Regions from separate parts of the Burkholderia sp. JP2-270 genome, predicted to be linked through region 2. Evidence: riboswitches for the same ligand, from Rfam matches in the RefSeq annotation. Region 2 holds a riboswitch; the other holds the start of a gene.
What was found. A riboswitch is a leader RNA that binds a small molecule or an ion and turns the genes downstream of it on or off. The one in region 2 is predicted to bind glycine.

Region 1 (4,306 bases), on a different replicon from region 2:
ACGGCGCAGCGGATTGCCGTGGCCGTATCGCACGCCGTGGCGCTCGTCGACGAAGTCGAGGTGCGCATCGAAATGCACGATGTGAATCGGCCCGCGGCCCTCGAACGCCTTGATCACCGGCGCATGCACGGAGTGATCTCCGCCGAGCACCACCGGCATCGCACCGGCGGCGAGAATCTTGCGCACGGCCAGTTCGATGTTGGCGTTGCTCGAGACCATGTCGGTATGCACGATGTCCGCATCGCCGACGTCCACCATGCGAACCTGATCCTCGGTCAGGTACAGCGCGTCGTCCTCGTGATCGTAGGCGCCCGCGTGCCCGAACGAAAACAGCGTCGACGCCTCGCGAATGCCGCGCGGGCCGAAACGCGCGCCGGAACGCCACTGGGTGCCCATGTCGTTCGGTGCGCCGAGGATCGCGACATCCGCGTCGATGTGTTCCCAGTCGAGGCACACCGGCGCTTTCGCGAAGGTGCAGTGACCGACGAACGGCAGGTTCAGCCTGCCTTGCTCATAGCTGTTGCTCTGCATTGTCTCCGTCTCCAATCGATGGATCTGTTTTCATCCGCACGGTGGTCCGTGCGCTTGCCTTTGCAGCCACTATGGGCAAAAATTTTCACCGGAAAAATAGAAAGCATCCGATGTTCATATCGACATTTCCGATGCAATGAACGGAGCGAGACATGAAACAATTGCAGGACGTCGACCTGAAGCTGCTCAGGATTTTCATGACCATCGTGAAATGCGGCGGCTTCTCCGCCGCGCAGGCGGCACTGAACGTGAGCCAGTCGACCATCAGCGAGCAGATGACGAGCCTCGAAACGCGCCTGGGCGTCAAGTTGTGCGAGCGCGGGCGCAGCGGCTTTCGTCTGACGGAACACGGCGTCGCGACCTACGAATCCGCGCAGCGCCTGTCGCTCGCGGTCGAGGCGTTCTGCATGGACACCCATGCGCTCAAGCAACGCATCTCGGGCAAGCTCCATCTCGGCATCATCGACAACACCGTCACCGACACCGACAGCGTGCTGCCGCGCGCGCTGCGCCAGTTCGTGTCGCGCGGCCACGACGTCCAGCTCGACATCTACATCGGCACGCCGGCCGAACTCGAGGAGCGCGTGCTGGACGGGCGGTTGCACATCGCGATCGGGCACTTTCCGCTCACCGTCGCCGGCCTGTCCTATACGCATTTGTACGAGGAACCCGACGGGCTTTACTGCAGTCGTTATCACCCGCTCTTTTCGAGCGACGCCACCGGCGATGCGCTGATCGATCGCATCCGGCAAAGCCAGGTGGTCGCCCGCGCGTTTCTGCAACAGCGCGATCTGCAGCTGCTCGAAAGCGGCAGCGCCGCTGCGACCGTCGACAACGTCGAAGCGCAAGCGATCCTGATCCTGACGGGCGCCTATCTCGGCTTTCTGCCCACGCACTACGCGAAGCAATGGGTCGACGCCGGCCAGATGCGCCAGATCGCATCGGAACAGCTGACGTCGACCTGGCCGTTCTCGTCGATTACGCGGCGCGGCGCCGCGCAGCCGACCGTGCTGCGCGCATTCGTCGACGATCTGATGGCGCATGTGAAGCGCCACGCCCCGTCAGCGGACAGATAGTCGGCATCGGATATTCATTTCGGACTCCACCGAAGTATCGGCTCGCCGCGATCGCCGCAAAGCGTTGTCGCGCAACGCATTTCATCGTCGTCGTGATGCCCGCGCCGCGCATCGGCATCCGTGTGCCGCATGCGCCGGGTTCGAATGGAGTGTTGACAGCGCGGCACGCGTGCGACTAGATTGTCGCCAGCTACAGGGATGTGTCAGGAGAGACCGCCACCCGGCGGCGCCGAAGGGGAATCGCCCCAGAAACTCTCAGGCAAAAGGACTGACGCATCGACTAGCGCTCTGGAGAGTAGGCCTCTGGTCGCCGACCAAGCCTCGCCGAAGGAGAAGCGTCCCGTCGGGTCGCGCAATCTCTCAGGCAAATGGACAGAGGGGGCATCAGGCACGCAGCCTGGAATGCCCCTGTCAGGTCCGGATGCCGACACATCGATCATCCCCCCGCCATTGCACTTCCGGCTTGCGTTTGCCGTTTCACTCAACGCAACCCTGTCAGGAAGAGAGCACATGAGCGAGGTCAGGTACACCGAATCCCACGAATGGCTGCGTCTGGAAGACGATGGCAGCGCAACGGTCGGCATCACCGATCATGCGCAGTCGCAGCTGGGCGATCTGGTCTATGTCGCGCTGCCGGGCGAAGGCGCGGCCTTTGCGCAGCACGACGAGGCCGCCACCGTCGAGTCGGTCAAGGCCGCCGGCGAGATCAAGATGCCGGTATCCGGCACCGTGCTGGCGACGAACGCCGCCCTTGGCGACACGCCGAGCCTCGTAAACGAATCGGCGGAAAGCGCCGGCTGGTTCTTCAGGATGCGTGTCGACCGCCCGGACCAGCTGGCCGGGTTGATGGACGCCGCCGCGTATCGCGCGTATATCGGCGAATGACGGAGACGACCATGAGCGCTTTCGATTCCGTCGCGCAGCGCGAGCTGTTCGTCCGCCGCCACATCGGCCCCGACGCTGACGAGCAGGCAGCGATGCTGGCCGAGCTCGGCGTGGATTGCGTCGACGAACTGATGAAGCAGGTGGTGCCGGCAACGATCCGCAGCGATGCGCCGCTCGCGCTGCCCGCGAGCTGCACCGAGGCCGAGGCCCTGAACAGGCTGGCCGCGCTGGCGAGCCGCAACCAGGTGTTCCGGTCCTTCATCGGCATGGGATACCACGACACCCACACCCCGCCGGTGATCCAGCGCAACGTGCTGGAAAATCCGGCCTGGTACACGGCCTACACGCCGTACCAGCCGGAAATCTCGCAAGGCCGCCTGGAAGCGCTGCTCAACTTCCAGACGATGATCGCCGATCTGACCGGCCTCGAAATCGCCAATGCGTCGATGCTCGACGAAGGCACGGCCGCCGCCGAAGCGATGACGTTCTGCCAGCGCCTGGCGAAGTCGGACAGCCGCGTGTTCTTCGTCGCACGCGACTGTCACCCGCAAACGATCGAGATCATCCGCACGCGTGCGGAGCCGATCGGCATCGAGGTCGTCGTCGGCGATCCGCGCCGCGATCTGGCCGGCGTCGGCTGTTTCGCCGCGCTTCTGCAATACCCGGGCACCTTCGGCGACATCCACGATTACCGGAGCGTCGTCGAAACCCTGCACGCCAACGGCGCGATGGCCGTGGTCGCCGCCGACCTGCTCGCGCTGACGCTGCTCGTGCCGCCGGGCGAATTCGGCGCCGACGTCGCGATCGGCACCACGCAGCGCTTCGGCGTGCCGCTCGGCTACGGCGGCCCGCATGCCGGCTATTTCGCCACACGCGATGCGTTCAAGCGCACGATGCCGGGGCGGCTGGTCGGCGTATCGGTCGACTCGCACGGCCGCCCGGCGCTGCGCCTCGCGATGCAGACACGCGAGCAGCACATCCGGCGCGAGAAGGCCACCAGCAACATCTGCACGGCGCAGGTGCTGCTCGCCAATATCGCCGGCTTCTATGCGGCCTACCACGGCCCGCTTGGCCTGGCCACGATCGCGCGCCGCGTCCACCGCCTCACGGCGACGCTGGCTGCGGGGCTGCGTCAGCTCGGCCATGCCGTGCCGACCGAGTACTGCTTCGATACCGTCACGGTCAACAGCGGCGGCCATACGGATGCCGTGCATGCGGCGGCGAACGCGCACCGCGTCAACCTGCGCGCGATCAGCGACCGGCAGGTCGGCATCGCACTCGACGAGACGACCACGCCCGACGACGTGGTCATGCTCTGGTCGATCTTCTCGAACGGCAGGGCCGTTCCCGATTTCGCGGTCGTGGAAGCGGCCACCGCCGACGCGCTGCCCGCTCCGCTGCTGCGCCGCAGCGCGTTTCTCGCGCATCCTGCGTTCAACAGCCACCATTCGGAAACGCAGATGTTGCGCTACCTGCGCCGGCTCGCCGATCAGGATCTCGCGCTCGACCGCACGATGATTCCGCTCGGCAGTTGCACGATGAAGCTGAACGCCACCGTGGAAATGATGCCGATCACGTGGCCCGCGTTCGCGAAGCTGCACCCGTTCGCGCCGGCCGAACAGGCCGACGGCTATCGCGCGCTCGCGCAGGAACTCGAAGCGATGCTGTGCACGATCACCGGATACGACGCGGTGTCGCTGCAGCCGAACGCCGGCTCGCAAGGCGAATACGCGGGCCTGCTCGCAATCCGCGCGTATCACGCGAGCCGCGGTGAAGCGCAGCGCGACGTCTGCCTGATTCCGTCGTCGGCGCAC
Region 2 (4,306 bases):
GATCGCGAGCAGCGCCTGCGCGGTACACACGTTCGACGTCGCCTTCTCGCGGCGGATGTGCTGTTCGCGCGTCTGCAGCGCAAGGCGCAGCGCGGGCTTGCCCTGCGCGTCGACCGTCACGCCGACGAGGCGGCCCGGCATCTGGCGCTTGAATTCGTCGCGCACCGCGAGATACGCGGCGTGCGGGCCGCCGAAGCCCATCGGCACGCCGAAGCGCTGCGTGTTGCCGATCGCGACGTCCGCGCCCCATTCGCCGGGCGGCGTCAGCACGGTGAGTGCAAGCAGGTCCGCCGCGACGACCACGTGGCCGCCGGCCGCGTGGATCGCTTCCGTGAGTGCGCGGTAGTCGCGCACGTCGCCGTTCACGCCCGGGTATTGCAGCAGCACGCCGAACGCGTTCGATTGTGCCGCGTCGGCGGCCGGGCCCGTCTTGATCTCGATGCCGATCGGCAGCGCGCGCGTGCGGATCACTTCGAGCGTCTGCGGCAGCACGTCGTCGGCGACGTAGAACACGTTCGATGCCGGCTTGCCGGTGCGCTGCAGCAGCGTCATCGCTTCGGCCGCGGCGGTTGCTTCATCGAGCAGCGACGCGTTCGAGATCGCGAGGCCCGTGAGGTCGGCCACCATCTGCTGGAAGTTCAGGAGCGCCTCGAGGCGGCCCTGGGAAATTTCGGGCTGGTACGGCGTGTAGGCCGTGTACCACGCCGGGTTTTCGAGCACGTTGCGCAGGATTACCGCCGGCGTGTGCGTGTCGTGGTAACCCTGGCCGATATACGAGCGGAACACCTGGTTCTTGTCCGCGAGAACCCGCAGCGCGGCGAGGGCTTCGGCCTCGCTCTTCGGCTGCGCGAACGGGCCGAGCGGCAGCGTTTCGGCGCGGCGGATCGAGGCCGGGATCACGGCGTCCATCAGGGCGGCGCGCGACGCAAAGCCGAGCGTGTCGAGCATGGCCTGCTGGCTGGCGGCGTCGGGGCCGATATGGCGTTCGGCGAACGCGTCGTGCGTTTCGAGCGCGGCGAGCGAGAGGGGCGTGCGGTTCATCAGGCGGTCCGGGTGTTCGAGCTTCATGGCGTGACTCTGGTCCCGCGCGGGACGGGGCGGCAGGCCGGCCCCGCGCGGTTCGGGTAAGGAAATTAGTCGATCAGCTTGGTGTAGGCGGCAGCGTCGATCAGCTTGTCGGTCGATGCGCCGGCCGCGAGCTTGATCTTGAAGAGCCACACGCCGTACGCGTCGCTGTTCACTTCTTCCGGCGCGTCGGTAGCTTCCGTATTGACGGCGACGACCTCGCCGGACACCGGCGAGTAGATGTCGGATGCCGCCTTCACCGATTCGACGACGCCGACGGCGTCGCCCGCCGAAACGGTCTTGCCGACTTCGGGCAATTCGAGGAAGACGATGTCGCCGAGCGTGCTCTGCGCGTGATCGGTGATGCCGACCGTCAGCGTGCCGTCTGCCTCGGTGCGGATCCACTCGTGTTCTTCGGTGTATTTCAGATCGGCCGGGACGTTGCTCATCGGATGCTCCTGGATAAAAGGGTGTGATTCGTTCTGCTGGCGCGCCGCCGGGGCGCGCCGGATGTGGTTTGCGCCGGGCGCCATCTCCCGGCTTCCCGGGAGGAGGCCCCCCGGCCGTTACGCAGCGAGGACCTTGCCGTTGCGCACGAACGGCAGTTTTACCACGCGCGCGGGCAGTTGCTTGTCGCGAATCTGCACCTGGATCGTGTCGCCGACCTGCACGGCCGCCGGCACGCGCGCGAACGCGATCGATTCCTGCATCGACGGCGAGAACGTGCCGCTCGTGATCTCGCCTTCGCCGTGCGGCGTGACGACCTTCTGGTGCGCGCGCAGCACGCCGCCCGCCTTGCCGTTTTCCTTCTGCAGGATCAGGCCGACGAACGCGGCGCGCGAGCCGTCGCGCTCGAGCGCGGCGCGGCCGACGAAGTCGCGCGGTGCGGTGAGGTCGACCGTCCACGCGAGGCCCGCGTCGAGCGGCGAGACGGTGTCGTCCATGTCCTGGCCGTACAGGTTCATGCCGGCCTCGAGGCGCAGCGTGTCGCGCGCGCCGAGCCCGCACGGGCGCACGCCGTTTTGCTGCAGTGCGTTCCACAGCGCTTCGACGTGCACGGCCGGGACGATCACCTCGAAGCCGTCTTCACCGGTATAGCCGGTGCGCGCGACGGTGAGATCGCCGAACGGCGTGCCGGCGACCTGCGCGGCGTTGAACGGCTTCAGCTCGCTCGTCGCGGCACGCGCGGCGGGCACGGTCGTCCAGACCTTTTCGCGGGCGTTCGGGCCCTGTACGGCGACGATCGCGAAATCGCGGCGCGGCGCGATCGTGAGGCCGTAGCCGCCTTGCTCGTTGAGCTTGTTGAACCACGCGATGTCTTTCTCGGCGGTGCCGGCGTTGACGACGACGCGGAAGAATTCTTCGGTGAAGTAATAGACGATCAGGTCGTCGATGACCCCGCCCTGCGGATTGAGCAGGCACGAGTAGAGCGCCTTGCCGGGCGTCTTGAGCTTGCCGACGTTGTTTGCGATCGCGTGCTCGAAGAATGCGCGCACGCGGCTGCCGGTGAAATCGACGACGCACATGTGCGACACGTCGAACATGCCGGCGTCGGTGCGCACGGCTTCGTGTTCTTCGATCTGCGAGCCGTAGTTGACGGGCATGTCCCAGCCGCCGAAATCGACCATGCGGGCATTGAGCGCGCGGTGCGCGGCGTTGAGCGGGGTGTGATTCAGTGCAGTCATCGAGGCCTCAGGCAAGGCGCTTGCGCGCGGATCAGAACGGCCATGTGCCGACCGCCGCGGCCGACGGGCTGCGAGCGATCCGATACATGCCCCTCTGTCCTCGATACCTGAGAGATTGCACTGCGGGCAAAGCCCGGCGAGCGCGCGCCCCTTCGGTGGGCAGCTTGCCCGCGCAGCATGTGCGCAGCGGGCTACTGCCGCTCTCCAGAGTGCGGGGAGTGCGGCCCGCGCAATGCGCGGACGGGATTCCCCGACGCGGTCGGTCCTTTTGCCTGAGAGTTTGCGGGTGTGCCCCTTCGGCGGCGCGACCGGCGTTGCAGCAACGCGGTCACACGCTCTCCCGACGCGTGCGGGCGACTGTACGCGAGCGGGTGGGCCTTGTCAATTTGAGCAAAAGAATGTCGCTTCGCGACAAGCGGCGGTGCGGGAGCGCCGCCGCTTTTGCCGGCACCGGCGGACGCCGGCATGGCCGGTATTACTCGCCGATCGCGCGCGCGGCCGTGTCGAGTTCCTGGTTCAGCACGCGCTGCTCGTCGCCGGACAGGCCGCCGTTGTGCTGGGTCGACATGTCGCTCGCTTCCTGGCGGATCACGTCGAGCCGGTGGTGCAACTGCGCGCCGTACGGCGGCGGGTAGTAGCCGCCGTTGACGCGCGCGTCGATCCGGCGGTGCAGGTTGTCGATCCGGCCCTGGACCTCCAGCAGGCGATCGTTCGCGACGACCTGCGGATTCGGCCGCGGCGGGGGCGGGGGCGCCTGTCGGGCCGGCCGCTGCGGCTGCACGATGCAGGCCGCGAGCGAGGAAACCAGGACGCAGCATGCCGCTGCGCGAATCAACCGTTGCATCACATTCTCCTGACGGTTTGGTGTCGGATCGACTTTTTGAGAAACGCATCAGACCGGGCGACCGCTGACTTTCGTTCCCGCACGATTTGTAACGGAATGTTCGGGACCGCGCCGTCGCGGCGGCTGACGCGTGGCCGCTGCCGGGGACGGCGTGGCGCGGGGTGGCGGCCGAGGCCGGGACGGCATCGACCCGGCCGGCAGCGGTCAGACGGTGCGGCGCACGAACGGTACCCGGCGGCCTTCGTGCTCGCTTTGCGCGGCTAGCTCGATGATCGTCATCACGTCGACGGCGTCCTGCGGCGTGACCGGGAACGGCGCGCCGTCGTGGACCGACGCGGCGAGCGCGCGGTAGAAGTCCGCGTACTGGCCGTCGAGCGTCGGCACCGGCCGCTCGACCTCGACTTCGCCGTCGAGCACGCGCAGCACGCCAGGCGGGTTGCCGCCGCCGAACTCGACGTGGTCCGGCGTCAGGCCGGCCTTCAACTGGTCTTCCTGCGTATCGAGCCCGAACTTCTGGTAGCTGCCGCGCGTGCCGTGCAGCGTGAAGCGCGCGGGCTCGATCGCCGACAGCGCGCTCGCATGCAGCGCGACGTCCTTGTCCGGATAGCCGAGCAGCAGGTGCACGAAATCGGGCGCCGTGCCGTTGTCGCGGCGCGTCTTGACCGTGGCGCTGACCGTTTCCGGTAGCCCGAACAGCGCGAGCGCCTGGTCG

Region 1: it holds a riboswitch for glycine, as region 2 does, so the genes downstream of both, gcvH (glycine cleavage system protein GcvH) here and gcvT (glycine cleavage system aminomethyltransferase GcvT) in region 2, are expected to answer to the same signal.

The regions. Positions count from the first base shown of each region.
Region 1 is NZ_CP029826.1:592,211-596,516, reverse strand. Features, by position in the region: gene speB (agmatinase) at 1-531, opposite strand, end outside; gene DM992_RS35370 (LysR family transcriptional regulator) at 684-1,607, shown strand; glycine riboswitch at 1,802-1,888, shown strand; gene gcvH (glycine cleavage system protein GcvH) at 2,118-2,492, shown strand; gene gcvP (aminomethyl-transferring glycine dehydrogenase) at 2,489-4,306, shown strand, end outside.
Region 2 is NZ_CP029824.1:665,167-669,472, reverse strand. Features, by position in the region: gene gcvP (aminomethyl-transferring glycine dehydrogenase) at 1-1,068, opposite strand, end outside; gene gcvH (glycine cleavage system protein GcvH) at 1,134-1,514, opposite strand; gene gcvT (glycine cleavage system aminomethyltransferase GcvT) at 1,632-2,750, opposite strand; glycine riboswitch at 2,835-2,968, opposite strand; glycine riboswitch at 3,000-3,103, opposite strand; gene DM992_RS03175 (hypothetical protein) at 3,226-3,594, opposite strand; gene DM992_RS03170 (oxidoreductase) at 3,799-4,306, opposite strand, start outside.